4 regions of the Agaribacillus sp. DX54 genome follow, and region 3 is predicted to be linked to each of the others. Evidence: riboswitches for the same ligand, from Rfam matches in the RefSeq annotation. Region 3 holds a riboswitch; each other region holds the start of a gene.
What was found. Region 3 has a riboswitch for cobalamin ahead of metE (5-methyltetrahydropteroyltriglutamate--homocysteine S-methyltransferase). Riboswitches for the same ligand answer to the same signal wherever they lie in the genome.

Region 1: it holds a riboswitch for cobalamin, as region 3 does, so the genes downstream of both, AC04NP_RS19215 (TonB-dependent receptor plug domain-containing protein) here and metE (5-methyltetrahydropteroyltriglutamate--homocysteine S-methyltransferase) in region 3, are expected to answer to the same signal.
Region 2: it holds a riboswitch for cobalamin, as region 3 does, so the genes downstream of both, AC04NP_RS19170 (hypothetical protein) here and metE (5-methyltetrahydropteroyltriglutamate--homocysteine S-methyltransferase) in region 3, are expected to answer to the same signal.
Region 4: it holds a riboswitch for cobalamin, as region 3 does, so the genes downstream of both, AC04NP_RS04320 (TonB-dependent receptor plug domain-containing protein) here and metE (5-methyltetrahydropteroyltriglutamate--homocysteine S-methyltransferase) in region 3, are expected to answer to the same signal.

Annotation. Positions count from the first base shown of each region.
Region 1 covers NZ_JBXEQE010000019.1:95,164-103,184, forward strand. Annotated here, with positions in the region: gene AC04NP_RS19210 (ABC transporter substrate-binding protein) at 1-1,042, opposite strand, end outside; cobalamin riboswitch at 1,153-1,359, opposite strand; cobalamin riboswitch at 1,477-1,681, shown strand; gene AC04NP_RS19215 (TonB-dependent receptor plug domain-containing protein) at 1,771-3,669, shown strand; gene AC04NP_RS19220 (carboxypeptidase-like regulatory domain-containing protein) at 4,326-8,021, shown strand, end outside.
Region 2 covers NZ_JBXEQE010000019.1:81,917-89,937, forward strand. Annotated here, with positions in the region: gene AC04NP_RS19150 (hypothetical protein) at 1-204, opposite strand, end outside; gene AC04NP_RS19155 (cobaltochelatase subunit CobN) at 560-4,480, opposite strand; gene AC04NP_RS19160 (DUF2149 domain-containing protein) at 4,491-4,832, opposite strand; gene AC04NP_RS19165 (MotA/TolQ/ExbB proton channel family protein) at 4,845-5,423, opposite strand; gene AC04NP_RS19170 (hypothetical protein) at 5,429-6,031, opposite strand; cobalamin riboswitch at 6,164-6,376, opposite strand; gene AC04NP_RS19175 (cobyric acid synthase) at 6,439-7,917, shown strand; gene AC04NP_RS19180 (pyridoxal phosphate-dependent aminotransferase) at 7,910-8,021, shown strand, end outside.
Region 3 covers NZ_JBXEQE010000036.1:41,920-49,940, reverse strand. Annotated here, with positions in the region: gene AC04NP_RS26095 (TolC family protein) at 1-1,043, opposite strand, end outside; gene AC04NP_RS26090 (HlyD family secretion protein) at 1,040-2,410, opposite strand; gene AC04NP_RS26085 (peptidase domain-containing ABC transporter) at 2,424-4,601, opposite strand; gene AC04NP_RS26080 (gamma-glutamylcyclotransferase) at 5,197-5,709, shown strand; partial or broken gene AC04NP_RS26075 (efflux RND transporter permease subunit) at 5,735-5,992, shown strand; cobalamin riboswitch at 6,129-6,353, shown strand; gene metE (5-methyltetrahydropteroyltriglutamate--homocysteine S-methyltransferase) at 6,540-8,021, shown strand, end outside.
Region 4 covers NZ_JBXEQE010000002.1:354,781-362,801, forward strand. Annotated here, with positions in the region: gene AC04NP_RS04285 (DUF2490 domain-containing protein) at 1-550, shown strand, start outside; gene AC04NP_RS04290 (AAA family ATPase) at 1,143-2,534, shown strand; gene AC04NP_RS04295 (HEPN domain-containing protein) at 2,646-3,521, shown strand; gene AC04NP_RS04300 (hypothetical protein) at 3,545-3,727, opposite strand; gene AC04NP_RS04305 (nucleotidyltransferase family protein) at 4,000-4,269, shown strand; gene AC04NP_RS04310 (HepT-like ribonuclease domain-containing protein) at 4,401-4,538, shown strand; gene AC04NP_RS04315 (hypothetical protein) at 4,675-5,961, opposite strand; cobalamin riboswitch at 6,516-6,717, shown strand; gene AC04NP_RS04320 (TonB-dependent receptor plug domain-containing protein) at 6,850-7,611, shown strand; gene AC04NP_RS04325 (Dph6-related ATP pyrophosphatase) at 7,608-8,021, shown strand, end outside.

The DNA of each region.
Region 1 (8,021 bases), on a different contig from region 3:
CATTGCCCCCATTTTCACTCATTCTTTTATTGAAGGTATATACGTTCCCATCCCTGAAAGCTTTAAAAAGGGTATATCTCTCATCCATCATTTCCAGTTCTTTTAGCGACTCAGCCCTCGGGCCAATCCAAAAATCGGACTCAATTAAGTTATCGAGAACCACTTCAAAACTAAGTGGGAGGCTACCTGTTGATTTCTCATTTTTATAATAATAATCTCCACCCGCATCTTGGATAAGCTTGGTTAGATAACTATTTGAACCTGGCATATACCAGGTTCCTTTAAAATTATTCCCCGTCATAATAGCAGGCCGGAAATCAATGTCTGCCGTAATCGCTCTTGCTTTCAGGTATTCCTTTTCGATACGCCTGAAGATAGAATCTGCCTTTTCATCTTTATTGAAAAAAGCCCCGACAAACTTAATCCATTCTGCCCTCGCCAGCATATTCTTCTCCATCCATTCAACGTTATAAGAAATCGGTACACCGGCCTCTGTCAAACGTTCATCTTCATTTCTTACATTATCAACACCTGTTTTCATGACTAAGTCAGGGGATAAATCCAATAAAATTTCCAGGTTGCTTTCCTTAAGAGAGCCTACTTGTCGTATTTGACCCTCGCTGATTTTTTTGTAGATATGGGGGTTATACACATACCTGTCATTCGATACTCCTGTGATTTTGTCCAGTTCGTCCAGCAATCCAATCAAACCAATGTGGGGGCTGGATGTGGTAACCACCTCATCAATTGGTACCGGAATCACAAACTCTGCCCAGTCGACGGAGAAAGGTGCTGCTGCCTCTTTTGAATACAGAACATAAGAAACCAACGTATCATCTTCCACCCAAGGGTTTTTGACAATAACGGACTTAAAATTTTCGTGAACCGCTATCGTGAAGTGTTTGGCATAGGTTATTTCAGGTGTAAATGAGGTGACCGCCTTAACCGAGTCGGAGGCTTCACTTTTTGCTGATTGATTTTGAGTTTGCTGGCAAGCAACTAGTAAAATGAGTAGCGTGGTGCCTATTAGATACGTTTTCATTCATTCATCATTAATCCATTGTTTCAATTCACAAAAAGGCGATAAATGCATGGAACGTAGTTGTCCCTGTATGTTGTTGCATTCGATAACTTCATCCCCTAAGCGTCGAATTGTTGGTTTTGAAATAGGTAGGTCTTCTGGCTTGCCAAGTTTTATGCCTTCCCATCCCGACAGGTCGGGATAGTGGCCTTAGTTTTAAAACCCCTCAGAAAGTCTGAGTTTGGCTTACAGCTGCGGGGGCAGCTCCGGAATTTATCCATTTGAAGATATCACCGGATTCCCTTTTATGCTTATGCACCTTATTTCAGGTGTAAAGGTAAGCTTCTCTCATGATTTTATTTTAATTAACCTAATTAAATCCGTTTTTGAAATTTCAACTTCATCCATTAAAAAACTTAATTATGCTCTTTTCTCTTTTAGTTCGTGAATAAGTATAAATTTGTGGCCAATTCGGTTTCCATGTTTTTAACCTTTAAAACATGGGATTAAAAGGGAATCTTGTGAAAATCAAGAACTGTCCCCGCAACTGTAAGTTCAGTAAGCTTGGGCCAAATCGAATTCCACTGTCCCGACCTGTCGGGATGGGAAGGAAGCCTCAGTTGAACAAGTCAGGAGACCTGCCGAAGAAAATTATTTTCGAACTAAACTTCGGGTGAAAGTTGAAGTGAAGTCCACCACGTGCTCCACACAGCAGTTAAGCTCGTTTTATTAAATCTATGAAACAAAGAATGAAAAAAACCTGTTTATTAGCAGTATGCGTCTGCTTAGGTTTAACAGCAAAAGCGCAAGACTCCCTAAGAATTGTCCAACTGGATGATGTAGTTGTGACAGGGAACAAGACAGAAACAACGCTTGAAAAATCCGGTAAAACAATCTATAAACTTGACAGAAAGCAAATAGAAGCCAACAGAGGTAAAGATGTTACCGATTTGCTCAATGAAATACCCGGCGTGCAAATTGATGGGAACTTTGCCACCCCGGGAACTAATATCAGCTATCGAATTAGAGGAGCTCAAAGCGAACAAACATTGATACTTATTGATGGAATACCTTTTAATGATCCATCGGGTCTCACTCAAACTTTTGATCTTCGAATGTTGGACCTGGATCAGGTAGAATCCATAGAAGTGCTGAAAGGAGGCCTTAGCTCCCTATATGGTACCGGAGCAGCCGCAGGGGTAATTAACATAACGCTCAAAAAAGCATCAAAAGAAGCTGCTTCAGGCGTTGTAAATGTCGAATATGGTAGTTTTAATACACTTACCGCTAATGCAAATGTTTCGGGTACATTTGATGATAAGCTTAGCTATTTGGTCAGTGGCTCTTTTAGGGGTTCCAAAGGGTTTTCGGCTGCCCATGATACATTGGGGACAGAAGGTTTTGATAATGACGGAATTAAAAGTATGAACTTTCTTGGGAAATTGGGCTACCAATTTTCGGATCGATTTTCTATCGACTTAATGGCAGCCTATGATGATGTTGAAAGCGATTTTGACCGTGGTGCATTCAGAGATAATGACTCGGAATTAGACCTTAAGTTATTAAAGTTCGGATTTTCTTCTGCCTATAAATGGACAGGTGGAAGTATAAAAGGTAATCTTTCCTATCATACCAATGAACGAATCTTCGATTCGCCCAGCTTCAGTGACCCAAGTATTAGAAGTGTCAGTGAGTTTAACGGAAATACTTTTCAGGCAGATGTATTATTGGATCAGAACCTGACAGATGAAGTTAAATTGATCGGGGGAGTCAATCTGCAGCGACCTGTCTGGAAGCCGGAAGATTCAGATAGTAAGAGCTTTACAATGATTGATCCGTATGCTTCGCTAATTTATGATACAAAGAATTTCAATATCCAACTTGGAGGGCGCTTGAATCAACATAGTGAATACGGATCTAACTTTGTTTGGAACATCAATCCAAGCTACCTCATCGATCTGGGTTTTGGTAAGCTTAAAGTTCTTGGATCTTACGCGACTGCTTTCCTCACCCCATCTCTGAATCATTTGTATGCCGGTGACTTTGGCTTTCTAGCCTCTGATGCGGGAAATCCAGACCTTGAGCCACAAGAATCCGAATCTGCCGAAGGTGGGCTCGAATTGATTTCAGATGGAAAATTTCAACTGGGAGCTGTCTATTTTTATAGAAAAGATAAGAGCTTGATAGATTTTGTCTTCAATGATACATCTACGGACGGCGATACATCTACGGATGGCGGTTACATAAATCTGGATGATGAAACCGAGACGGATGGCGTGGAGCTTAATGCCAGCTATTCGTTCTTACCGCAGCTAACTGTTTCAGGGCAATATACTTACACCAGATCACTCACAAATGGAATAATCTTGAGGAGAGTACCCGAGAACAAATTTGGGTTTACATTATCTGCTATACCGGTAGAGCATATGCTTGTAAAATTGACCCATTTGTATGTTGGAGAAACTCCTGAAAACGAAGACATAATTCTAGACTCCTATAATCTTGTTGATGGTTTTGTGTCTTATACATTTAAAAAATTAACAATTTCAGGGAGCATCAATAACATCTTTAATGAAGACTTTGTAGATCGTTATGGATGGGCTACAGCCGAAAGAAATTATAGTATTGGATTCAGATACAACTTCTAACTCAGAGCTATCTATTTAAAAAGCCTTCTCACAATCTTGAGAAGGCTTTTTTGATAACAAATGTTGCTCTATGTTAAGATGTCGGTCCTGGTACTTGTTTTGTTCCCAGGACTTGATTTATGATCATTTTGATGTCTCTGGGAATAAGGATAGATTAGAAAGGTCGAGAAGAAATAAGAAAAATCTTCTTAGAAGTTATTTATATCGGATTTTTACAATTTTCACCAGGTTTTCCATCTACTTGCTAAGTTACAGCAAAACCATGTCCTCGGTATGATAAGTTTGTTTGGCTGGAAATCATCCCCTATTGCATTTATGGGCCATTTTTTAAAGGTTCTTTGCCCTGCGCGGACAAAATACGGACAAAAGCGTGTTCATTTCTCAGTTTTTTCTCATATAAGTTGGGAAAATGTTGGGAAATCCTTCCCATCTTTTAAAAAACCAGGAAAAAGATGAGAAATTTCGATTTAGACTGTCGTAATTCAATTATCATGAAAAGATTAATGCAATCAATTTTAGCTCGTTAGGCCTTTCTCTTTTAAAAAACATAATTGCGAACTATTTATGGAATATGCGGGGATCGGGCATCATTTAATTAAAGCTGCTATTTTAGCCTTTGAATAAAATTTATACCCATTTAATTATTGAATATTGGTATGAGAAGAGTTGGTTTTCTTTTTCTATTTCTGTTAAGTTTTATTTCCAAAGCACAGGTTTCACCCGGGGATAGTAGGCAATCGAGTTATCTAACATACTTGTATCAGATTTCTACTTCTCAAACTGAGCAAATCGTAAAGAAGGGTATCAACGAGGTCGACGAAAGCTATTTTACCAATTTGGCTACCGAATATCCGACAGATAGTCTGCCACAAGCCGATTTACCCTTTGGAAACTACCTTAAGGTAAGAGCCGTCCAAAACCAGCTTGAGCTTGACTTGGTAACGATTTCAAACGTTGAAATCAAAATACTAAATAATGGTTCTGATCTTAATATACTAGTCTTTGATGCCGATGGTGTTGAGATTAAAGATGCCGTCATTAGATTGGGTTCAAAGCGTCTGAAATATGATGCTAAAACAAATTCCTACCGTATAAAGAAGAACAATTCAAAGGGGATTATTACTGTCAACTACAATGGTATCACCTCACATTTTGGCATGGATAGAGAAATCGACTATTCTAAATTCAGAAGAACCATTAATGCAATCTTCTATAGTGTTCCGCTGAAGTTCATTACGATTCCGGTTACACTCATCATTAAGTCACCTTATGATCTTTACCGAAGTTTGAAAACACGACGACCAAAGGGACTTTTCTACTACGTCTATAAGCCATTTGCCGATGTGGTAAGATCTATTAGTTGGGGAGAGCCACAGGGTTTTATCCGTCCAATTGCCTGTATTTTTGATGACTACCACTGTAAAAATGGCAAGGATCATAAAGGATTCATAGCACTAAATAAACCGAGATATAGACCCGGAGACACCGTAAGACTCAAAACCTATTTACTCACCCATCGGGATAAACTGGTACAGAAGGAACTGGAGGTATGGATAGGATCGGGCTGGAGGTTCAATAGAAAAAATTCCAAAAGAATCGAAACGCTCTCGCCCTACCGACCTGGCTTCTATGAAACGGAATTTATTCTTCATGACAGCCTAAAGTTGAAACTGGATTCCGAAATAAGAATTCATTTAGTACGAAATGGAGAATGCTTACTCAATGAGTCGATATCTTATGAAGACTACGAATTAGATCAGGCAAATTTTGAACTTAGGCTCTCATCAGATGAAATTTCACAGGGAGACTCCATAACTGCATTTCTTAAAGGAACGGATACCAACGGTCTTAATCTTCTGGATGCCTCGGCTGAAATATCAGTATATCCAGTGGTACTGAATGAACTGGTCTCAGATTCACTTTATCTTAAAAACACAATTTGGCAGACTTCCACAAAACTGGCTGCAACTGGTGAAACAGACATTATCTTATCATCCAACATTTTTCCCGAAGCAGACATAGAATATAAGTTGGTTGCAAAGTTCATTACAGCGGATTTTGAAGTACATCAGGAAGTTAAAAGCTTCCGGTATGTTCTTAAAAGGAAGGAATTAAAATACGAACTATTGGGTGATACATTGAATTTGAGCATTTGGCGGGGCGATTCGCTGATGCCTGAAAAGGCCTTAATAACCGGACTTGATAATAAGCAAAGCACAACTGATGTCCAGACGCTTAACCTTCCCGGTCATATTAAGCTCAATCCATTAAGAACCGAATATATTGTGAAAACAACATCACTTACTGATACCATTTCGATAAGGAATGAATCAAGTCAGGTCGACATATTCGCCAAAAGGGATACAGATTCTTTGAGCATTCGTTTAGCCAATCCCAGAGGGGTTGACGTCAGGTATTTCCTGTATCGAAAAAATAGAGAAGTCGAAAGGGGATTAGGTAAAGACTGGAACCTTCAGTTAAAAACGACTACGCAAAAAGACTATTTTATATCCGTTAATTACGTGTGGGCAGGAAAGGCCTATGATAGAAATTATAGAATCTCACTAGAGAAGTCCAATTTGGAAGTTGAATCCAATATGCCAGCTCTTGTTTATCCTGGTAAGAATCAGGAAGTCAGGGTATCGGTGACCAATTCCAAAGGAAAAGCAATGGAAGGCGTGGACGTAACGGCTTTTGGATTAAAAAGTCAATTTGAAGGATATACCCCTCCTGAACTACTAAAATTTGAAAAGACCTATGCTGACAGAAAACTTATCAACAATTTTAATCTAAAAAACACTGCGCTGGATAAAGACATTGAACGTAAAAATCTGAACTGGCAGGTATGGAATGCAAAAATGATTCTGGATTCGATTAGCTATTACCAGTTCATCTACCCCGAAAATGGCATTTACAACCAAGCCTTTCCTGCTACGGACTCTATTACTCAGTTTGCTCCGTATGTCGTTCAGGATGGAGCAATACTTCCTGTTCACATAGTTTATCTGGATGAAATGCCCATTTATTTCAGTATGGCAGAGCATGAACGAAAATACTCTTTTGCATCTAAAGAGGGCTATCATCATCTCAAAATAAGAACGGCCAATCTCGAAATTGAATTTGATTCAGTGCACTTCGTAAAAGGTCATAGGAACGTAGTTTCTCTAGATGCTGATCAAATAGAAACTGTAGCGAAACCTTCCCAACTAACGATCCAGGAAAAGCGTCTTGCCAATAGGTATTTGACACAAGTACACCATCTTGGTTTAAAGTCTTATATAAAGCAGGATGACCGGGTATATTGGAGTCCTCAAAACAAGTATACTATACAAGTGGGACCACTCAACCCTTATGCAGATGCTACCTATAAGGTCATGGATTCCTATGAGATTGATTTCAAATTCGAATCCGGATTTAAATATGAGTTCTCTGAAAAACTAGTAAAAATGAAATCCTCAGATTTACAGAGATTGTATATAAATCCCAATGAACGAACTCCGTCTTTAAATGATTATATTCTTACAGAAAAGGATATCTATGAGTTTATTCAATCAGTAGAGAATAACAAACAGGCAAACTACAAATATCTTGAATATCCAAAGGAAACGACTGACGGAAAAGGAACGCTTGCCTTGTGGAATCCCTACCCTAGAAAGCTCAAGCCCAAGAACTATGTCATTTTCAAAAGCGCAGACCCTTCGTTCATTCGTGTCTATGGAGGCAGCACACCAGTTTTTCATGACTTGGAGCCAGGAATCTATGACACTTACGTTTTGCTTGATGATAACGATTATCTAGAAAAGAGAAGTGTTGAAGCCCGGCCCAATACTACCCTTTACCTTAAACTGGACGTTGCGTGTATCCAGCAATCAGATTCCGTAAGCCTTTATTTCAATGACATTATTAGCAGGAATGTCAAGTCCGTTGGCGAAGGCTATTATTCCGCCTTTCGAGATTTCAATAGGCTGAAGTCAATCTATAATATGACGAGAAGACAGCCAATACCATCTGGGGACATCGTGTCTGGAATTATTACCGACGAGACTGGGCTTGGGATACCGGGAGTAAGTGTTTTGGTGAAGGGGACCACCATTGGAACTGTGACTGATTTGGAGGGCAGGTATCAGATTTCCGTACCGGGAAGTGCGGTATTAGTTTATTCATTTGTAGGTTATAATACTCAGGAGATTAACGTTGGGTTTCGCTCTTATATAGATGTAGGACTTACACCGGGTATTCAACAATTAGAGGAAGTCGTTATTGTTGGGTACGGGGTGCATACAAAGAAACCTCTGACGGCATCAACCGTGACTGTAGAAGCACATGATGCACTAAGTGGAAAAATTGCTGGT
Region 2 (8,021 bases), on a different contig from region 3:
ATTCCATTCCAAAGCCATTTCCCCTCTGGCGATTAGCAACTGTCCGATGGGGATTTCCACTTTGGCAATGGGAAATATCGGATAATCGGAAAAACCACGTTTACGGATTTGATAAGAGGCTTCTTTTAAAGTTTCCGAAACCAGGGCGAAATCCTTAGAGATGGTTCCAAGATATCTTCCGTTTAAATCGGGATCATTCAGCATGGGGAGAGACTTCAAAGTTATGCGGCAAATGTAAGCAGATCCGCACAAACTTTTACTTCAGGCCCAGTAAAATTACATTTTCTACGTGACATGTTTGTTTGGTTTAAAAATGTACTTTAATGCGTGTATGGGGCTTTCTTGATGATGAAAGCTTTCGCTCGGACAAAGAACGGACAAAAGCATGTTCATTTCTCAGTTTTTTCCTATATAAGTTGGGAAAATGTTGGGAGATCCTTCCCATCTTTTGAAAATCAGCGAAAAAAGATGAGAAACTTCTCATCCAATTAGCATAAATATTAACTAAACAGATCAAAAAGCTAAGCAGTTTTCTTTTTTAGATTTGGGGTTAAGGCTTTCACTTTTTCTTCATAGGTTTTCGTGAAAAGTAGAAAATGGAATACAGCACCACCAGTGTCAATACAATCCATTTCCAGCTAGCAGTATCGATCGGGGATCGAGGCTCTTCTTTTGCATTCAATGCTTCGATTTTATATCCTTTCACACTTTTCTTAGGTAGGTATTCGCTTGAATTATTGGCATCTGCGGCTAATTGCATGCTGCCAGGAAGTCCATCAGCCATCAAACGTTGTTTCATTTCATCCAGTTGGTTCCGATAATTTTCAACTTTTTCAGATGAAATGCCTTCCACTTCTTCAAATTCTTTTTCCAGAAAGTTGGACAATGAGGGGTTGTTGCAGACATTCAGGTTGCAGGATAAACCTACCTTATCGACTGTGACCAGAAATTCTGATAACAGTTTTTGCTTTACTTCTTCCTCCGGTGTCCAATATTCTTTCCGTATGGCCTCATACATACGGGAGATCATTACCTGATAGGCAAACAGGTTTCCAGACTGTTCGAAACGGTTGACAATGTCTAAATTGTACTTATCATCAACATAAACATCGAAGAAGTTTTTCCATTTGTTTTGGTCTACTGCATTGGGGACGGTCACTTGCCAGCCCCACAAGTTTGAACTTACCTGTCTGATAAAGCGTCCCCCGGAATAACCTTCATTGAGCATTGTATTGATCCAGGTTGGGTTGAGGTAACGGGTTTGCATTTCCTTACTAAGAAAATACTTCAGCTTCTCATGTTTCATTTGCCCTTGATTGGTCAAGTTGGAAACAATGACTTCAGGAGAAGTGCCTTCTATCGCACGCACAGCTAGCGCCGTACCTCCCAGGTATTGAAAAAAGTCATCGTTATCGAGACTGGCGTACAAGTGCGATGTACGGCTGTGTAGCACGGCCTTTGTTCCCGTAAGGCTTTGCTTGAAGAGTGTAAGCAGCACAGAATCACTGACGGGTTCGTTTCCCCAGAAGGAACTGCTGTAAGGAAAGTGCATACGATTCATAAATACATTGGCCACTTCCTTTTCATCTTCCCAGCTTCCTGATGCATCGATCACCGTGTTGGTTCCTGTACCATAAGCGCCATCAGGTGTCGAAAAAATTCTAACTTCCGAAAGTGCCGCAGCCATTTGTTGTTCAACACCTCTTTCGATCATCGTTTTGTAATAATGCTGCGTATTCCGTCTGACATAATTGTCCACTTCATCTTGTTGTGAGGCCAATTTGACTGCCTTATCCAGCAATAACACCAACTGAGGAAATATATCCCGATAAAGACCGGAAGGGATCAGTACTACATCTATGCGTGGACGTTTCAACAAACGGCGGGGAATTACTTTCAAATCAGTTACTTTACCATAGCCATCATAAACCGGTTTTACTCCCAGCAAGCTCAGGATTTGTGATTCCATAATGCCCTCGTTTCGGATGCACTCGGTAGACCACAGGTTAAAAGCCAGTTTGTCAGGCAATTCGCCATTGTGCTCCTTACGGTAGGTTTGAATAAGATCATTGGCGAGGCGTTCTCCTTCTTTGTATACCTCCGCTGAAGGGACGTAATCTGCATCGAAGGCATAGAAATTTTTACCCGTGGGTAAAGAGTTGGGATTACGAAGAGGATCGTTTCCTGTAGATGCAGGAATGTATTTTCCATCCAAAGCAGCTACAAGTGCGCTGAGTTCAGATTCTGCACTAGCCATAATACGCTCCCTGATATCTTCTGCATATGCTTTGCGTTCCTTCTCGCTTAGCCCTTGTTTTTGTGAAACAATGGCTTGTACGTTTTTCTCGATATAGCGCTGTCGAGGCAGTTGTCCAAACGTATGTAACCCCAAAGGAGAATATTGTTCTTGTATTTCTTCAATATAATGTTCTAAATAATGCAATTGCGCATCATCAGCAATGGTATCCATGTCCAAATCAGCCAGAATGCCATATTCCTTCGCATACTTGTGTATTTCATTGAACTTGGCCTGTGCCAGGGCTGTACTTTTTGATTCTGCTATCTCGTGTTCAGAGATAAGCTGTTCCAGTTTTTTTAACACCGGATTGATATTGACCCTGTCAAAAGGAGGTGTCATGTGGTCAATAATGACTGCCCCGGAACGGCGTTTTGCTTGCAGGCCTTCCCCAACATCATCCACAATATATGGGTAGACATTTACTAAATCACCAATAAGCGCTTCTGAAGCATCGTTTTGATTTAACCCTGTTTCTTTTCCTGGGAGCCACTCAAGTGTACTATGCGTACCGAGGTGGATGACGGCATCTGCCCGGTAGCCATATTGCAAATAGAGATAAAAAGCGATGTACTGATGATGTGGAGGCACGGAAATATCATGGTGCATTACATCTAAATCTTGTGACCAACCGCGTACAGGTTGAGGGGTAAGCAGCACATTGCCATAACGAATGGATGGAATCACGAAGTATTTCTTGTTGTTTTTATCCGTCCAGATCATGATATTATTTTCTTCAGGCTTTCCCCATTGTTGCTCAATCTTATTTTTCAATGAGCTGGACAGCCTTGCATACCACTTCAGGTATAATTCCATGGGGATTAGGGTAGTATTTCCTTTTTCTACAAGCTTATCTATCTCTTTTGGGGCCCAATTACCGATGTTGAGCCCATATTTCGAAACATTTGAAAAAATGCTGTCTTTCGTGAGTGATTGATGGCCGACATGATAACCCTCACTTTTAAGACGTGTGAGTATGGAATGAATACTATTAGGTACTACGTTAAGATAACTTGCGCCTAAGAGTTCCTTCCCAGGCGGATGGCTATAATAAATCAGCGCAATTTCCTTTTTGCTATTGGGTTTATTTTGCAGGACATGTATTTTTTGCACTTTTTTCAGCAGCCGCTTTACCTGAAACACAATGGCATGTTTTGTTTTTCGCTGCATTAGTGAATCCGAAACTTCTCTGCTACTGGTTACAATGGGCTGTACCATTCCCATTTGCTCCGGTATGCTTAAGGAGTTGGTACGTTTATAAATTTTAATCCCCTGGTCGCTCAGCATCCACGCTTCAGCACCTTGGTTCACCTGGATCATATTAATTACCGGAATGCCCAGCTTTTCAAACGTTTCTCGGTTGGCATGTGGATTTGCACCTAACCAGGCCGATTGCGCCAATATTACTTCCGGAATAAGATGCTCGTTTTTGTCGTAAAAAAGTGGTCTGACATCGTCTTTGGTTGGGAATCCGTAGTAGAACAGTACATTGAAGCCATTATCTTCAAATTGCGTTGCGTATTCCTTAATGTGAATTAGTTGCTCCGATAAAAAATCACTTCGCCAAATATTAATGGCAATCCACGGGTTGCCTCTCATATAGGCGTGGTAGTTACTGCGATAAGATTCAAAGTCTGCATATATTTTTTTAGTTTGAATGTTGCACAGCGCAAATTCAGGCATGGGGATCGGAGTTTGCTTAGGAATGTCCAAACCGAGTGTGCGCTGACATTGATCCAACACCATACGTACCAGGTTATCACGCCCTGACTGTTCATAAAATTCGAGGGTTAGTGCATCCTGTTCAATATGCGTATGGCTACCCAGCCCCGCAGCTTCGTCCGAGCCTATCGCCAGCACCTTGGTTCCTGCTTTGGCCAACTGATTTAACAACGGCAGAGCGCTTGCTACTTTCGCAGGGTTGATGATGTCAATGAAAATCAGATGGTTGTCGCGCAACTGGTCATAAGTAAGCTGGTCCAGATCAGCGTAGTAATAGCATTTTACATTGGCCACTACCTTATAACCCTTAAGTACTTCTTTCACATGTTTAGCAGTGCTTTCACCCAGCAAGTGATAGGAATCGGACAATAGCAAAACAATGCTTACTTTGTGATCATCGGCCTGACTGTTAGTATTACTAAGCAGTAAAAAGAGGGCGGTGTAGAGAAGGTTTTTCATCATTTTTGGATTGTTATTTTTCAGGGATATAAATAATTCGTCCGTCCTCCAGTTCATAGGCCGTACCCAATTTCACCCCTTTGCCTGATTCTGTGGTTTCGGTTACCTTCTCTATTTTAATTTCTTTCCCCTTTTTAGTAATGATCTGTAATTCGCCATTAGGCATTGTTTTGGTAATAATTAATTCTGAATCCTGATTGAACAGATCAAGTGTGCTGTATGCCATAAACAGCGCAAAAAAAAGTGCAACGATGAACACCATACTAACATCAAAAAGGTTAGCCATACTGCTTATGGGGTCTGCTTCCGAAGAAAGCTCGTCATCGATAAAGGAATGTCTTCTTGAAATACTCATCTTCTCTTGTGTTTATGCGTTGATTAACTTTTCTTTTCCGTGTTCTGTACGCTCCCAATCCACCAGGCTTCTTTCACACATGCTTTCACATTCAAGGAGATCCTGCCTCATCCATTCTGTTTGCTTGTAATTCATCAGAAAAGCTGTCAGCCCGCAGGCCATACCCACTACGGTGGTGGTGAATGCCGTTACCATATTGGCCGACATAATCATAAGATCACCTTGTGACAATGAAGAAAGCGCTGTTCCCATGGGGATAAGTGTTCCCATGAGGCCAAGTGACGGGCCTGCTTTTATTACCAATCTATTATTGCTCAGGGATTTGATATAGGCTTGATGCCAACTACGGAGTTGATGTAAAAGATCGAATTCTATTGCTTTATAGGTAGAGGAGGGAGATTCGAAGTAAACTTTATGTTGTGCTTTGAACATATTGATTCTCTTAAAGTTATTGCTTCGTCTTTGCCTTAACTCACTCATAAACTTACCTGCTGCCACGGCCTGATGCGCCAATACCAAAAATATTCCAATAATAACCGGGTAGTAAAGCAAATTAGCAATGGCTAATAATGATGATTCTAAAATATTCATACGATTTAAAGTCTTGATTTTTCTTTCAAAACAAATCCTCCGAGCATGAGCATTACCAGCACGCCAAGAAGTATAAAGTTTTGTTGATTAACAATTGAAGAAATAGGAATGGTAGCCATAGGTTTCAGATTTTGCTGAATGCTTATGAGTACAGGCTCTAACACAAAAAATAAGGTAATGATTGTTCCTGCTTTTAGAAAATACTCCCGGACCTTTGTCAACCAAACAGACCATTTTTTAATCAACCAAAACAAAAGGCCAGCCACAGGAATAACCCCCACCCCCACCATTACATTTTGCCATTGCAAAAAAATGAGGGAGCAGCTCATAAAGGTTATCATACTACTGATGAGTGCGCGCTTCCATTTTGAAGGAGGGTTTACTGAGTGAAGCAGGTAATCTAAAACAAGCAGTAAAAACAGTATTAGCTGAATACTACCTTTCAGCTGGCTTTCAAAGAATATACAGGAAAAGGCAACCATTAAAAACACAATGGTGAAAGCCATCCAACCTCTCCTTTTGTCAGAAAGAAATTGCGCAGTGCCAGATGCTCCGTAGAGACTCAGAAAAAGCATTTGAAGACCTATAAGGACTAATTCGGCAGTCATTTCTTATTTCTGTTACTCGCTTTCCGAAATAAGATAGATGCCACATTGTAACGCCCAAACATTATCTGATAAGGATAATGCGATTTACTAGATTGGTACAAAGTATCATTTAGCCTTTATTCCCGAAAGCTTTGATAAAGTCGTGTTCCGGCAGGTCTCCTGGCTCGTCCGGTTTCCGAAGCCTTCCCATCCAAATATGCTGGGACAGTGGCCAATGAATTTCAGAAACATCCTCGAGGGACTAACAGTTGCGGGTACAGCTCCGGATTTTTCTACTGAATCACCGGATTCCCATATTAAGGTTTCCTTATAAAAAGGAAATCCACCAAAACGATGTAAAATTAGCATTTATTTGCAAATTTGAGATTTAATTTAGATAAATAGTTTAAGACAGATATATCCAAAATTTGAGCAGAAGTGAATCAATGGAAAAGATGAGGCCAATCATGATTGTGGGAACCGGATCTGATGTCGGGAAGAGCTGGGTGACTACAGGTATTTGTCGCTGGCTAAAAAAACATGGTTTTGCCCCTGCGCCTTTCAAGGCTCAAAACATGTCACTCAATAGTTTTTCTACGGCAGACGGGTTGGAAATTGGCAGGGCACAGGCGGTACAGGCTGGGGCCTGTCGGCTTGCACCCAGGGTAGAGATGAATCCTGTTTTATTAAAGCCTTCATCCACAAACCAATCTCAGGTTGTACTTTATGGAAAACCGATAGGCAACCAGACCGCCAGGGAGTACTTCTCCAATAACAAAAGCCAACTATTTGAAGAGGCTAAAAAGGCATTTTATACGCTAAACGATACTTATTGTCCCGTTGTGATGGAAGGGGCAGGAAGCATCAGCGAGTTGAACCTGAAGCACAGGGACATCACAAACATGAGAATGGCGCAAGTAGCTAACGCCTGTGTGTACCTTGTAGCTGATATCGATAAAGGCGGGATATTCGGAAGTGTTTATGGCACAATCGCTCTTTTGGAAGAATGGGAAAGAAAATTGATTAAGGGGATAATTGTCAATAAATTCCGAGGTGATATGACGCTTTTTGAAGAAGGAAAAACAATGCTCGATGAGTTGACGGCTACTCCCGTGCTTGGGGTGTTGCCTTATGCTTCGGACATTGTATTGGAAGAAGAAGACTCTGTGGCACTTAAACAAAGGAAAACCGCGGCCCAAAAGGATAAACTTAATGTAGCTATTGTACAACTGCATTATCTGTCAAACTATACGGACTTTCAAGCCATAGAGCAAGAACCGTTGATCAATCTGTATTATACCCGAGATCATGAAGAACTGAAAAAAGCAGATGTGCTCATCATACCAGGCACGAAAAACACCATTGAAGATCTGGTGGCTTTAAAGAAAGACGGGCTAACCGAAACCATCAAAGCGATGTATGGTAAGATTCCTGTTATTGGAATTTGCGGGGGGTATCAAATGATGGGGCAATGGATTAAGGACCCGTACGAAGTAGAAAGCAATAGAGGCAAAGAAGAGGGCCTTGGTTTGTTTGATGTTACCACTACGTTGACCAAAGAAAAAACCACCCTCCAGCAAGACTTTACATTCAAGAAGTATGACACCGCTTGTACTGGTTACGAGATCCACATGGGGGAGACTTCTGTGCCTGCTGGCAAGCATCTAAACATGGTTAATGGAACACCGGAAGGCTACTTTGATGGAGATAAAAGCTGGGGAACGTACTTTCACGGGATATTAGATAATCAAATTGTTGTAAACGAATTGTTGCATTTAAAATACAAGGAAGCCCAGGCCATGGATTATTTGACTTTTAAGGAAGCGCAGTATGAAAAGTTGTCGGACTGGATTGACCAACACCTGGATATGGATACTATCATAGAAAACAGCAAAAACAATGATTAATGGGCATGGGGACGATATTCATCTATATGGGGGAACTATAAAGCACAACTTTAGTTCCAACGTTTATTACAAGGGATGCCCACCTGAGCTACTTGCTGAGATGT
Region 3 (8,021 bases):
AGCGGTCTGTCGATCAGATTATAGTTTAAATCAAGTTGGGGTTTGAGATTTTCTTTATTGAGCCTGTTGTCAACCGCCAATTGTTCAATTTTGGTACTCAGTTTTACCAATTCAGGATGATTGTTCCGGGCAAGGTTAAGCAGCGTCTCCAAATCCTGTTGATTGGGAACAATCAGCAAGGAGTCTGCCAGTGCCGGTCCGGTATCAGGCGTTAACTCCAGTGGTTCTTCGTTATCTCCCCAAAGATGGTTTGACAAAATTAATCCACTTCTAAGAAAGTTGACAGTGGCTTCCTGCGCTTCGATGGTTCTGTTCTGCAGGGTTATTTGTGCCTGCACCGTATCAACAACTGCTGCTTCCCCAAATTCAAAATTCAATTTTACCCTGTCAAATATTTGTTGGGCAATGACGATACTACTTTGTAAAAGCAGGTAATTATAGTAGTCGAAATACCAGTTCCAATAATCTTTACTAGCCTCAAGTAATATTTTATTGACCATTTTAATTTGTTCTGCTTCAAGAATATCCTGAAACAGAATAGCTTGCTTCACCGTAGCCCTTCGGTTATCGATAATCAGCCCTTTACCTACCGGTAAGCTAACCCCAGTGGTTACCTGCCAGAAATCATTGCTTTCAGGTATAACATTTTCGGGATTAAGGTAAACACCTCTGTTCCGGTCTACGCTGACCTTCGGGTCTATTGGAAACCATATGGGTACTTTGAGGGTGGTATTCCACATATTGTAATACTCGGTGTCGTTAAACTCCTTAATGTCCCAGGCGGCTTCCAGCTTTGGATCAAAAGATCCTCTCGCCAACCTTATTTCCTGTCTTGCAGTTTCTTCCAGCAGAGCGGCCTGCTTGACGATGGGATGGTTGGCGAAAATGATCGTATACAAATCATTAATACTGAAAGTCTTCACCGTGTCAGGGAGTGCCAGCACCGTGTCTATAGAAAAAAACTCCAGTTCCTGGCTTTGTACAGGCCTGGAATAAAACAAAAGGGATAATGTCAATACCGGAATGACCAGCCTTTTTATCATTTTTTAGCCTCCTTTTCTTTCCCGGCCAAGGTTTCTTCCTGCGAAGGTTCTTCGTAAAGGCTAGGGGGAAATCCGTTCAATTGTCGCCAGATTTCATACCAGATTGGCACATTTTCCAACATCACCCATCCTTTGGTTCCTGAACCTATTCTAAGCTGGGCCGGCCATTCTTCATCATTGGGGTCAGGTGTTACCAGGATCCTGAATTCACCTCCTGTGCTGTTCACATAGTCGATCACCTGCACAATTCCACCAAAAGTTCCTACTGAGACACTGGGCCATCCTGAAAACTGCAAAGCGGGCCAGCCATCAAACAGGATTCTTACCTTCCGGCCTTTGGAAAGCAGCGGTACATCCATGGCCTTAACGTACATTTCAACTGCTATATCAGGCGTAGATGGCATGATCGTGGCTACTGCCTCACCTTCCTTGATGGTTTCGCCCAATCCGGCCTTCATGGTCCTCACCAGAAAGCCGCTTTGAGGAGCGATTAGCTGGTATTGTTGATTTCTTATCTCCATATTGGCATATTCGTTTCTCATTTTGGCAAGGCTTCCCTGCCCATCATACAACTCGGCCAATGTTGCGTTCAGATCGGATCTGGCTTTACTGATTTTGTCGGCATATTCGGCATTTACACCAGTAATTTGTACACGGGCATTAATTAGCTCAGCTTTAGCCTCAAGAAACTTGTTTTCAGCGGAAATCCGCTTCATTTTGCTTTCCTGAAATTTTGATTCAATGTCCTGAAATTTAGTGAGGGCGATGTTACCAGCATCATACAGATTCTTGTTTCGTTCATATTGATTGTGAAAGTTTTTAAATCTGATCTTCTCCGCCTCATAGTCTACACTATCGCTGGTAAGCTTGAGCCGCGCCTGCAAAAATTTGTTTTCGGCTTGCTCAACTTTCACCTCAAGGGCTTCGTTAAGGGCCCTGATCTGATCCTGTAGGGCTTCCACTTTTTCGCCTTTTGAGTCGATACTTGATTGTTTTGCATTTATTTGCTCCTTAAGACGCAGCAACAATTCCGGATCAAAAAATTTATCTTTCACTTCGGCCAGCGTCAAAATAGTATCCCCCTGCCGCACGAATTGCCCTTCACGTATTTTCCAGTTAGCAATTCTACCTGCTATAGCTGATTCTACCGTTTGAGGCCGGTCCTGTGGTGTAAAAGCCGTGACAAGCCCTGTGCCTCTGATGTTTTGTTGCCAGGGTAAGAAGAGAAAAAGAAAGAAAAGAAACCCTACAATCAGCAACAACCTGGCCAGAATTCTGCCTGCACCCGGAGTTTTCAGCGTTTTCAGCACATAGTATTTCTCCTGGTCAGTATCTTTTTTTATATTCGGTCGGGATATATTCAGCATGTTTTTAAAGTTTCTATTCAGATATAAAGTTCGTTATTGCATTGTTCTTTAGCAATTCTTCATACGGGCCGTGTGCCTTTATGTTTCCGCCTTCCATAACCACTACCGTATCACAGGCTGCCATAATGATGGGGTCATTGGAAATGGCCAAAAGTGTCCAGTTATGTTCTTTTTTGGTCAAAAGGCTGATGAGTTCCAGTTTATCTGGCTTCTGAAAAGGCACAAAATAATCATTCAAAATAAGTAATCTTGGCTTTTTTGCCAGACATCTGGCCAGAATAAGCCTGTTAATGAATGAACTGGAGAATCCCTTTCCACCACTGACAATGTGGGTGTTCAGTCCTTCAGGCATTTGATTAATAACTTCATCGAGCCCTACCATCCTGATAGATTCTATAGCCCGTTCAGCTTCCGCATGAGGCTTTCCTACCAGGATGTTTTCCAGTATGGTGCCGTCAAATATGTCCTCCTGTGATACATTTTTCCCTATCAAGTCCCTTAAATTGTTCAAATCAAGATCCCGCAATGAGATATTGTTAATTGTCACAATTCCCTCATATCCATAATGAAGTCCCGACAGCGTATTGGTCAGCGTGGTTTTTCCGGATTCACTGCTCCCAGCGATACAGACCTTTTCACCGGGCCGTATTTTAAGATTTACACCGTTTAACGCATACTTTCCAGTGTTAGGATATTTGTATTTCAGGTTATGAACATCAATAGAAAATCCTTTGCCATTCAAATTTCTGGACATGTCAATACCACCACTTTTCTCCAACGGAAGGTCAGTAACATGGGCAATTTTGTCTACTGCTGTCAACAGGTCATAAATCACTTCCATGTACAGGATGATTTTTTCCACAGAGCCCAGAATAAGAATAATAATCACTTCCGAGGCTACAAATTGTCCGAGTGTAATTTCACGCTGTATCACCAGAATAGTACCAATAATCAACAAACCTCCGGTAATGACAGCCTTGAAAAGAATAATGTACATATACTGGCTGATCAGTACTTTGAAGTGGGCTTTTCTATTTTTCAGATAACTGTTTACATTGTACTCGGTCTTTTTGATCGGTAAGGTAGTGTTTCCGGATAATTTAAAAGAATTAATGGTCCTGGCCAGCTCCTCTAGCCAGTAAACTACCTTATACTTAAATTTCGATTCCTTGATTGACGTCCTCAATCCTTTTGGACCTGTAAGGTAAAAAATAAGGGCTAGTGTGCCCACCAGCACCAGGCCGAAAAAGACGAAAAAAGGATGGTAGAAAGATAAGAGGACGAGACCGAAAAAGATCTGCATAGCACCTGCTGTCAGGTCTATCAATAGTTTTGGAAGTCCTTTTTGGAGTGTCAATACATCGAAAAACCGGTTCATTAACTCAGGCGCATATTGGTTGAGAATGGATTCAACCTTTATCCTTGGCACTCTGAAAGCAAATTCCAGGGCGGCCTTGGTGAAAATTCGTCGCTGGAGGTATTCCACAATGGTAATCTGCATCACCTGCAAACCTCCCGCCGCGAGCACACCAATAATGACCAAAGCTATTAATATATAAACCGAACTAACTACAACACCCCCCGAAACCAGTTCAATCGTCGCCTGTATGCCCAATGGCAGAGTAAGCCCTATGAGGCCAATAAAAATGGCGTAGATGAAAATATTGATAATATCCTTTTTTTCTTCAGAAAGCAACCTGATCAGCCTTCTCATAGGTGTAAAGGGCTTTCCTTTCTCTTCCTCCTCGGGGTCGTCACTTACGAGGCTTTTGTATGAAAAAACGCCTAGAAAAATAACGTCGTTATCAGCATTGATAAGAAATGTTTGACAGCACTCCGGTGTGAAGTCAATGACTGGTTCATTTTCAATCAGTTTTTGGAGTTTAACCTTTCTTTTATCCTTAAAAAGAATAGCGGGAACCAGGTCGTTACCTTCCATTGAAAAAACTACTACTGGTATTTCTACATTTTGTATAAAAGCGGGAAACTCAGCCAGTGATAATGAGTTTTCCAGGAAAATAACACGAACAAGGTTGCCGGCTTCGATCAGGTCCCTCTTGAATTCAACCACCTCATCCAAAGCATACTCTCTCTGGGATACCTGTTTGGCTCCAAGCATGGTTTCATTGTACTCCTGCCCAAGGAGATGTGTTACCTCCCTAATAATTTTGATAATATTATTACTGTTCATTTTAAAGTTTTACTATACATCCACAACGGATTTTTTCCGGAGGATAAAAGGCTATTTACTACTGACAAAATTTGATATTATCATGTTTGGAAATTCGTAGTTTACATTACAAACTTTTCTTGCCTTATTCTCGACAGAATTCTCTCCAGAGGCTAAATGGTGTGGATAAAAGACTGGCGGTCTGACCATTTCACAAAGGAGATACCCGGACTTTGAAAGTGTATCAATGGAATTAAATTTAAGCATATCGGTTAAACAAAAATCAAAATCAATTTGTTTGTTATGAAAGCAAAACATTATTTGATAATAGTAATACTATCATCTACGATAATACTACCATCTTGTTGCCTTTTTTCACTATTTTGTAAAATAGCTGCCTAAATTTAATATCATCATGACAGTTATTATTGCAAACGGACTCAAAAGGACTTTGTTATTGAACATGGAAAGTACATAATATCGACTTTCTATAGAATTTTCAAAATAGCTTTTGTCCGAATGGTTTCCCTGTACCGGAAATTTATTAAAAATATTTCTTACTATTGCTCGATATAGGTATCTTCCAGTAGTTAGATGACTTACAGGTTTCCAGTTCATGATTCGATCATTTACAGAAAAAACACTGAATAAACTTTTGACCGAAGTCAATGAATGCAAGCTTGATAAAAGACCTTTAGATCATGCATTTTTTAAAAAAATAGGGAAATATATTTCAAATTATGAGGTATCGCCCCCCCTTGATGAAAATGTTGAAGACTACCTGGAGTCATTGCTGGAGTGGCCACGTAGAAACCTGTTTACCTATGGAACCCTCATGCCAGGAGAAGCTAATCATAAAATATTGGATCCATGGATAGGGGTTTGGCAAAAAGGATATTCAAAAGGAAATCTTTATAGTATGGGCCGGGGAATGGACTATGGACTTCCTGCTATGAAATGGGAGCCCCAAGGGCAGGATATTCCGGGATATTTGTTTATTTCAAAACAACTCGACTGGCAGGTGCCGGACAATTTTGAAGGAGCCCAGTACCAGAGAATATGGGTGTTGGTAATGGTGGATGACAAAGTACTGTCAGTGGCTAATGCCTACCAGGGATTGATGAAATAGCCCGTTTCTTTTTAGTTTAAAAGGACTCATTGTTGCTGTACTATTTATTCTGATCCTGATCCTGGAGTTCGGTTCATTCAAGAGTTCTTTGATTGTACTTTCGGTAATTCCGCTAGGATTGATTGGTGCTTTGGCGGCCCTCTATATAACCGGTAACCCGCTATCGTTTACGGCTGCTATCGGTTTTATTGCCCTTATTGGCATTGAGATTAAAAACTCGATTTTGCTGGTAGACTTTACAAACCAACTACTTGCAAATGGCGCAGAATTGGCAGAAGCCTTAGTTTAATATTCTGCTGAGCTTGTTTACCATTGCATCACAGCCTGAGTATTTCCAGGGCCAGCCCTGTTGAAGTATTAAAATATGAATAATTAAAATGGATGTCTTATATTTACGCACAAGTTCTTTACTTGATTTCTTAATCAAAATCGATTAAGGTGACCGGTGGAAGCCGGAATTAAAAGGGAATTGTGTGAAAATCACGAGCTGACGCGCAACTGTAATCCTGATCCCGATATTATACCATTGGGATAGTATGCTTTTGTCCACAAGGCCATTTTCTTTTGTGATGTTATCATGGAAGATGAGAAGGCGGGCAACTAGTCAGGAAAGCCAGGAAACCTGCCATCATCGACCTAACTTGTATAGGATTTGACAATTCTTTCGCGATTTGAAGTTTTGATCAAAGAAGACATAATGTTCTGCTTTTCAAATGGGTACAATACAGGCGCCTGACCATTTGCCCTGCATACCTAAAACTTCTTAAAGAATTGTGAAATTGAGCCAAAGGGCTTTTAACTAATTTTTTAATTATTTAAAAGCTTTAAAAATGAAAACACACAATCTTGGCTATCCGAGAATTGGTAGCCGGCGAGAGCTCAAAAAAGCCTGCGAACAATTCTGGGCTGAAAAAATTTCCCTCGATGAACTATTGGAAGCTGGAAAACAAATTCGATTAAAAAACTGGCAGATACAAAGAGATGCCGGCATCGACATCATACCATCGAATGATTTTTCATTTTATGATCAGGTGCTGGATATGTCTTTGATAGTCGGGGCAATACCGGACCGGTATCGTGATCTTTCTGCAAATGGTGATGACAAAGAACTGTACTTCGCCATGGCACGGGGATTTCAACAAGATGGATTGGATATCACTGCGATGGAAATGACCAAATGGTTTGATACCAACTACCATTATATTGTACCGGAATTCAAAAGAGATCAGCACTTCCGACTTTTGTCCACAAAAGCTTTTGATGAGTTTAATGAGGCAAAAGCGCTTGGCATAATTACCAAACCTGTTTTGATAGGCCCGGTTTCCTATTTGTTATTGGGGAAAGAAAAAGAGGAAGGGTTTCACCGGATTGAATTGATCGCTAAACTTCTTCCCGTTTATCTGGAAATCCTGGAAAAACTAAATGATCTGGGCGCAACCTATGTGCAGTTTGATGAGCCTTATCTTGCGATGGATTTGGATGAAAAGGAGAAGCAGGCACTAAAGTATGTTTACGGCGAATTCAACCGGTACTTTCCCCATCTGAACATCATCCTTGCGAGCTATTTCGATGGGCTCAGGGATAATCTCGCGTTGAGTCTTTCCCTGCCTGTACAAGTGCTTCATGTAGATCTGGTGAGGGCTGCTTCGCAATTGGATGATATATTGGACTCAGACCGGTTATCTCCTGACATGACTTTGTCGCTGGGGTTGGTCGATGGAAGAAACATTTGGAAAAATGATTTTGAAAGCGCTATTGAATATGTTCACAAAGCTATCCGGAAAAGGGGAGAAGCATTGGTCATGATTGCTCCTTCATGCTCTTTACTCCACTGCCCCTGTGATTTGGAGCTGGAAACGGATGAAAGTACGGTGATGACAGCAATCAAACCTTGGTTGGCTTTTGCCAAACAAAAACTGCATGAGGTGGTGACTATCAAATCTCTGGCTGCTACTGGCCGGGATTACATTAAGGACCCTGTTTTTATCCGGAATTCAGCCACTATGCAAGAGCGACAGGGATCAACACTCATTCATAATGAGGATGTCAAAAAGCGAAGTCTGGAAGTAGCCATGACAGATGTAAGGAGGCAATCACCATATATCAGGAGAAAAGAACTGCAAAGAAAAACCCTGAGTTTGCCCCAATTCCCAACCACTACCATTGGTTCATTTCCTCAAACCACTGAGGTGCGTCGCCGGAGGTCGAAGTATAAAAAAGGAGAAACCACCCAACAGTCGTATGTCGATTACATGAAAAAAGAAATTGAAACCACCATACGCTGGCAGGAGGAAATTGACCTTGATGTGCTT
Region 4 (8,021 bases), on a different contig from region 3:
AGATATTCAACACCGGAACTGGGATATTTTAGGAGATATGGAGCAATTGATGCTGAGGGGTGGCCTTACCTACCGGCCTGCCGGGACGGCCATAACATTTACGCTGGGATATGCGCATATACGTACCGGAGAATTTGGGGAAGGGACAAGCATCGTTCATGAAAACCGTATTTATCAGGAAGCATTGTTTTCGCAGAAAATCGGGGGGCGGTTTTACCTGACCCATCGATTCCGGTACGAGCAGCGATTTGTCGAAGGTCAGGATATGAGAACGCGTTACCGGTATAACTTTTTTCTCAACGTTCCACTAAATAAAAAAGACCTGCAACCAGGGGCCATCTACCTCGCATTTTATAATGAGCTTTTCATCAATGGCCAGCGTGATATTGGCAACGACAATGAGGTGGCGTTGTTTGATCGCAACAGGGTGTATGGAGCCATCGGATACAGTCTGATTGAAGGGTTGAGGGCGCAACTGGGTGTCATGCGGCAAATAACAGATAATTGGGAAAAAAACCAGTTGCAGGTAAGCTTACATCATACGTTTTAATTCAGGAAGATAGTCAAAGCTTTCCCCGCAGGTATTTTGCTCAATCCAAAAAAGTCCCTTATTGCATCGTGTGAGCGTCTCGCGGTTGTTGCACAACGTTTTCGGCAAAGTTCTTTGTGCCTTGGTGTCTTTGTGGTTAACCTCTTTTCACCACGGAGGCACCAAGACACAAAGAGGCACAGAGGTTTTTGCCTATAAATAAAAAAATACAGGTACATTCTTAAGTTGTGCAACACCCACGGACGTTGGCGTGAGGTCAAGCATTAAGTGATACAGTAGTTCTCCGGCAGCGTTGCTTCCATGCGCAAAAAATAACAGAACTTTAAATAATTAAGAGGCACATAGACATAAAGGTAATAACCAAAGTGAAGCAATACCTTGTACTTGTAAAAGCTGAACTTTCAGGAAAATGGCTTACAGAATTTCAATATGACCTGGTGTATTTATTTTGCCATATAACCTTTTATACGCCGAAGGAAACAAAATTGCGCTCCATTCCCCGGAATGATTCTTTTACCTGAAGGAATACCATGCATTTTCTAAATGTTGCTGATGATTTAACGAAATTATTCGACAAAAAATCAGATGTATTTTGGATTTTATTAATAATAAAAGCTATATTTGCGTAATATTCTCAAAAATAGCCATTATTATGCTAATTCAGTTCTCGGTACGCAACTTCAGAACCTTTAGGGAAAAGGCAACTCTAAGTTTAGTCGCTTCAAATTATGATAAGAATACAAGAGAATTTGAGAATGTTGTAAAGCATGAAAAATTTAATCTTCGAATTCTCAAAAGTTCTGTTATTTATGGTGCTAATGCCAGTGGCAAAAGCAAATTTCTTGAAGCGTTGATGTTCATGAAGCATTTTGTAATTACTTCGTCTAAAGAAAGTCAAAAAGGCGATCTTATTGATGTTGAGCCCTTTAAACTGGATTTAGAAACAGAACAAGAAGGAAGTGAATTTGAAGCTATCTTCCTGTATCGCGAAGATATTTACAGGTATGGCTTTGAGGCAAACAGGCAAGAAATAATTTCTGAATGGCTCTACCATAAACCAAAGACTAAGGAGGTAGAACTCTTTTACAGGGATTATCAAAAATTTGAAATTCATTCAAGAAATTTTACGAAGGGGTCAACCTTAGTAAAAGCAGACTTAATTAGAAACAATGCATTGTTTTTGTCTGTGGCTGCTCAATTCAATGAAAAGATATCAGAGATGGTTATTGAGTTTTTTAAAAGCTTGAAAACAATTTCCGGTTTACATGAGGAAGGCTATCAGGGATACACCATGAGTAGAACTCAAGAACCCAGGCACAAAGAGAAGATTCTTGAACTACTTAAGGCTGCTGATTTAGGAGTTCAAGACATTACGCTTGAATTGCTTGATGTAACAAAATTACCTAAAGACATGCCTAAAGAACTGAAAGAGATCATTGAAAAACGGTCTATGGAAGATAATACCGAATTTATTTCAGATGTACTTACCTTACATAAAAAATATAATAGTGACAGAGAGCATATTGGCCATGTGAATTTTTCTTTGGAAGAAGATGAATCGTCTGGGACGCGTAAATTTTTTGCCCTTACTGGACCAGTGTTGGATTCTCTCGAAAATGGCCATACGCTTGTTGTTGATGAATTGGATTCCAAACTGCATCCCAACCTCGTATGCAAAATTATTTCTTTGTTCAATTCTAAAGATCTAAACCCTAAAAATGCTCAACTGATCTTTAATACGCACGATACTAATCTTTTGAGCTCGGGATTATTTAGAAGAGATCAGGTATGGTTTACGGAAAAAGACAAATATGGTGCTGCAAAACTTTATTCCCTGGCTGACTTTAAGTCTGGCGAAGTAAGAAAAAATGAGGCATATGAGGAAAACTATATTAGAGGCAAGTATGGTGCAATTCCCTATCTAGGTTTTTTTGACAGTTTAATTAATAAAGAAATGCTGCTGCCAGATGAAAATGAAGAATAAGAGAGCAGCACAAATTGCAGCAAAAAAAGGGTACCTTAACAAATTCCAAATTTTTCTCCCAATAAATTTTTACCTTGCACACTTCAGGACTTCTTTATTGTGAGCCATCATTTGAATCAAATACCAAAGCCGAAACAGGATGAGTTAACCAAACTCACCGAACTAATTTCCGGATTTAAGGAAGTTGAAATGGTGATTTTATTTGGCAGCTATGCACGTGGAAATTGGGTGGAAGACCGGTACATTGAAAATGGGATCACCTACGAATACCGTAGTGATTATGACCTTTTAGTGGTACTTACCCATGAAGACCTGAAACAAAAATTCAGGATTGAGGACAAGACAAAGTCTACATTGATAGAGACAGGTGAGGTGACTACTCCCGTGAGCATGATCTTTCATGGGGTCAAACATCTGAACCAGGCATTGACCCTTGGGAATTACTTTTTCAAAGACATTAAGCAGGAAGGCATTGTCCTCTACGATTCAGGAAAATTCAAGCTCGCCACTCCCAAAAAAATGACTCCAAGGCAATATCAACAAAAAGCTCAGGAGTATTTTGACCAGTGGTTTGAAAGTGCGAATATGTTTTTTAAAGATTTCTTTTACAATTTTAATGAATGCGAAAAAGGAAAACATTATTTGGCAAAGGCAGCATTTGAGCTTCACCAAGCCACAGAACGGTATTATACTACTATCTTGCTGGTCTTTACCGATTACAGGCCAAAAGACCACAACCTCGAGACTTTGAGCATCAAAGCAGAGATGTGTGACAAACGGTTTGTGGTGTTCCCAAAAGAAACGGAGGAGGAAAAGGGTTTATTCGAATTATTGAAGAAGGCCTACATCGACGCTCGCTATAAGTTGGATGAATACACAATCACCAAAGAAGAATTGTCCTATCTCTCCGGCTGTGTGAACGAATTAAAAAAACTGACGGAGGAAATTTGCAGAGAGAAAATAAGAAGGATAGGGGAAGAAAAATGATTTGGCTTCCTCCTTTTTCCTGATTATTCATCCTTTTCAACCATTGACTTAATCATTTCCTTTGCCCGGGGTGAACCTGATATTTTCCAGACACCTGTATTATTGGCCTGTATGGAAAGATCAAACTGCAAAAACGGGCAACATTTTTTTTCAGCCAACATATCATCTACCAATTTTTCTATAAAGTCGCCTTTCGGTTTTGGCAAGACCCCAAACTTAAAATGATCGACCAAAAAATAGCTGAATTACAAAGCCTGAAATTGAAAAGCGCAAAAGAAAATTGTTTAGGAAATTGTAAAGATTACTTAAAAAGTAAGGGCTATTAAACTGCAACGAATGATTAAGTTTTGATAGCTGTAACGGAGAAACACCTATTTAAGTTAATATGATTAGGATGTTTACCGAAGCTGATGGTTGAAGAACAGCTAGATAAGCAAAAGTTATGTATATTTGAGAAGTGATTACTAAAAAGGAAATATTGAATAAGCTGAGGGATTTGAAACCTATTCTATTAAAAGACTACGCGGTTAAGGAAATTGGGATCTTTGGATCATTTTCAGATAATTCAGCTACTGAAGATAGCGATATTGATATATTGGTAGCATTGGATAAGCCGATAGGCTGGAAATTTTTTACTTTGGAAATATTTTTGGAAGAAATATTCGGTCGCAAGATTGATTTGGTAACTAAAAATGCCCTAAAGCACCAACTAAAAGAAAAAATATTAAACCAGGTCAATTACGTTTGATTTGAAAGAAGAAAATCGGACATATAAATTATTTCTTGAAGATATTCAACTTGCAATGAGCCGGATAGCTGAATACATTGACGGATATAATTATGAGGAGTTCAAAATATACTAATGTACCTTAGCAAGAAATGTATTGTTTGAAAAATAAGGTGTCGCACGAATATTTTGGTGTTGATTATGAAATTATTTGGGATGTTGCGATAAATTACCTGCCTGACAACAAGAAGCAAATTGACAAGATATTACAAAAGGAAAGAGAGCACTAAAGCCAAATCACAGAAAAGCATTTAGTGTGTCTTTTAGTAAAAGATTGCTTACAAAATGACAGTAATTAAAAACCCGGAAATGGGGTTGCCTTAAAATGCCAGGCAACCCCATTTGTGTTGATTTTAATTTGTAAAATTAAAATCCATTACCAAAACCGCCATCCTGACTATTGTCTTCAGTCTCGAAAGGCTGTGCAATAACAGGACAGTTGATCATTGCACCAGAGTAGTTAAGGTTAGCTACAAAAGGATTTGGAGAACCTGGGCTACCCTCGAAGCTGGTAACATAACCGGCTTCTACCAGTTCTGTCAAATCCTCAAAACTTGTAATACGACGTCTCAGACCAGCGTCTATAGCCTCCTGCGTCCACATATTCAGGTGTGCATCCCACATAGGGCTGTAGTTGTTAAAGAACTCCTGATCATTGTCCGGATCGAAAGGAAAAACATTGATCGGATCCAAATCATTATCCAGGATAGTAGAGCTTAGCGACTGACGCTCAGGGTTATCTGCACCTGTTTCGCCATTGGTTACAGGAGAAAAACCGATAAAAGTAGTATTCTCAAACAATGAACTTTGCCCAAATGCAGGCAGCTTAGCCATACGAGGAGCTAACGTACCTAACTCAATCGCAGCGGGTCCGGCAGCCGTAGCATCGGTTACCAAATGGTAGTAGAACTGGTCTCCTCCCTGGAAGCCATCCAGAAGCTCCATGGTAACTCTTCTTCTGGGAATATCTATGCTGATGATACGGTCATGTTTGCCTGTACTATTGGCCACAATTTGAGCATTAATCACCAGTCCACTGGGCAATACCACTAAGGAAGAATACTCATCATCACCGATAGAACCCGGTTCTGCTACAGAAGGAGGGAATGCAAATGGCCCATTGCCCGGTTCCACCCGTCTTACGGGGCTGAAATCCACATCGCCTCTAAATTTAATAAAACCTCTTTGGATCGTCACTTCCTGACTGCCTTCAGATCCCCTGCCATGAATCAGTTTTGGCGCGTAGTTAACGCCCAACAATTTGGAAATAATGAAACTGGAGGTTTCGGTAAGTACGTAATAAGTAGGATTACCTGAAGGTCCGATACCTTTGAACAAAGGTAATGTAACATTCGCTTTTGTCGGATCCTCCAGGTCATTAACCGCAATGGCATTCCTCACAAAAACGTTTTGTTCCCTGGTAAACCTTCTTCTTCGTGCATTGGTTAGTTCGTCCATGGTTTGTCCTCTTTCATCAGCGGCTGCTGACATAACGCTTTTCATCTCTTCCATAGCCAAGGCTTCATTTAATCCTTGATCAACCGTTGCTTCTGGTACGTTCGGTGCGCTTTGAATATCGGCATCGTCTTGATTTTGGCATGATACTGCCGTGGCTAATACCACAGCAATCAATACATATTTGAATTTATGCATTAACATAGTTTTAGGGTTTAATTGATTGAAAATTTGTACTGGTACGTTATTTAAGATCTTAAACTTTCCCGCCACTAATTATCTACGGAATCTTCCAATATTCGTTTTTGGATATGTCACGAAAATATCACAGAATTATCACGAAATTATAACATCCCTCAACCTGGGGTATTATTGAAGAAAATCATTCGATTGTTATGTGCTGAAAATCAAATAATTAAGTGAGATTTGTCAAATCGCTGACATATTTTTTAATTTAAGAAAATATTTTTCAAACTTTTTCAAAAAAATTCCGACAAACAGTAAAAATTGACGAAGGCCAGCTTATCCCACTGTAAATCAAACCCTACTTTTAATTTTCCCGTTACGATTAACCTTGAGAATATCTATTCACTCTCAACTTGTATTCTAAGGTTAATCCAAGGAAGTAAGTACAGTTTTTTTAACAACTAGGGGCAATTTGCAATTGATAGTTGACAGTTGACAATTGACAATTATTTTATGGTGTACACTCTTGGTTTGGCGGTTATGTCGAATTATTTCATAAATTTCCTTACCTTCGTATTGCATTTGGCTTCAGGTGAATACTTCATTTACCAGAATTAAAAGGGAATCCGGTGAAAATCCGGAGCTATCCCCGTAGCTGTAAGCTTCGTGAATGCTGTTTTTTAAAATGCCACTTTTCCGGCAGACAGGAATGGGAAGGCAAAAACAGGTGAAGCAAGCCAGAAGACCTGCCTGATGTGAAACATTTTAAAAGGCTTTCGGTGGAAGAGTCAGGAGTGTAGCACATACAACAGGGTCATAGCATAGATTTTGTTGTAAACGATCCTACAGCCCTATACAAAATTATCGGAAGCTCATTGGTTCAATTTAAGCTTTTAGACAATGAGCAAAAAGTTAATCTTAGGTGGGTGGTGTGTGTGTTTTTCTTTGGTCACATCTGCTCAGACGCAGGATTCCCTGCGTACTGTAATTCCCTTAAATGAAGTTGTGGTATCGGCTTCCAAAATACCGCTGGAAAGAAAAGAAACAGCCAAACCGGTTCAGGTGATTACCTCCCAACAGATACGGAGTAGTGTAGGTAAAGATCTGGCACAGTTACTTAATGAGCAATCCGGCATTATTATCAACGGGGCTTACAGCAATCCGGGGAAGGACAAAAGTGTCTTTATCCGCGGGGCAAGCAGTAGCTACACGCTGATCCTGATCGATGGTATTCCAATTACCGATGCATCGGGTGTAGGTAATGCCTTTGATTTAAGGCTACTGTCTTTACAGCAAATAGAACGCATTGAAATCCTTAAAGGAAACCAATCTACCTTGTATGGCTCCGATGCCATCGCAGGAGTTATCAACATCATCACCCGCGGTTCGGTTGAAGCGCCTTTGTCTGTCCGGGGATCACTGAGTGTGGGTTCTTTCAACACCTCCGAGGCGGCAATCAGTGCAGTGGGCAAACACGGTATTTTTGGGTATAATGTTGGTTACAGCCGCGATATGGCCGGATTGCTTAAATGTTACACTTTGGCTATCCCCTTTTTCAAAAACATGCTGGCAGCAAACCGTATTTACAGTGCGATTTTATTTGGAGGATTTGAGTTAGCCAAAGTTCGGTTTAAAATATTGAGAAACCCTCAAACAACATGAAAACCGCTTTGGTTTCCTGGAGTGGCGGCAAGGATAGTTGTTATGCATTGATGATGGCTATCAGGCAAGGCTTGCAGCCCGCAGCTTTGCTCAACATGATGAACGAGCACGGTAAAGTTTCCCGTTCGCATGCTATACCCTTGCCGGTACTTCGGTTACAAGCCAAAGCCATGGGAAATATCCCGTTATATACAGTGCCGGCCTCCTGGTCAGCCTATGAAAAGGAATATATAGCTGCACTTAAAAGAATTAAGAAAGAACAGGAAGTTAATTGCGTAGTGTTTGGGGATATTGATTTGCAACCTCATCGCGATTGGGAGGAGAAGGTAGCTCATGCGGCCCATATGGAAGCGGTATTGCCACTTTGGCAAATGGATCGCTTTAAACTGGCAGGTCAGATGATTGCCGAT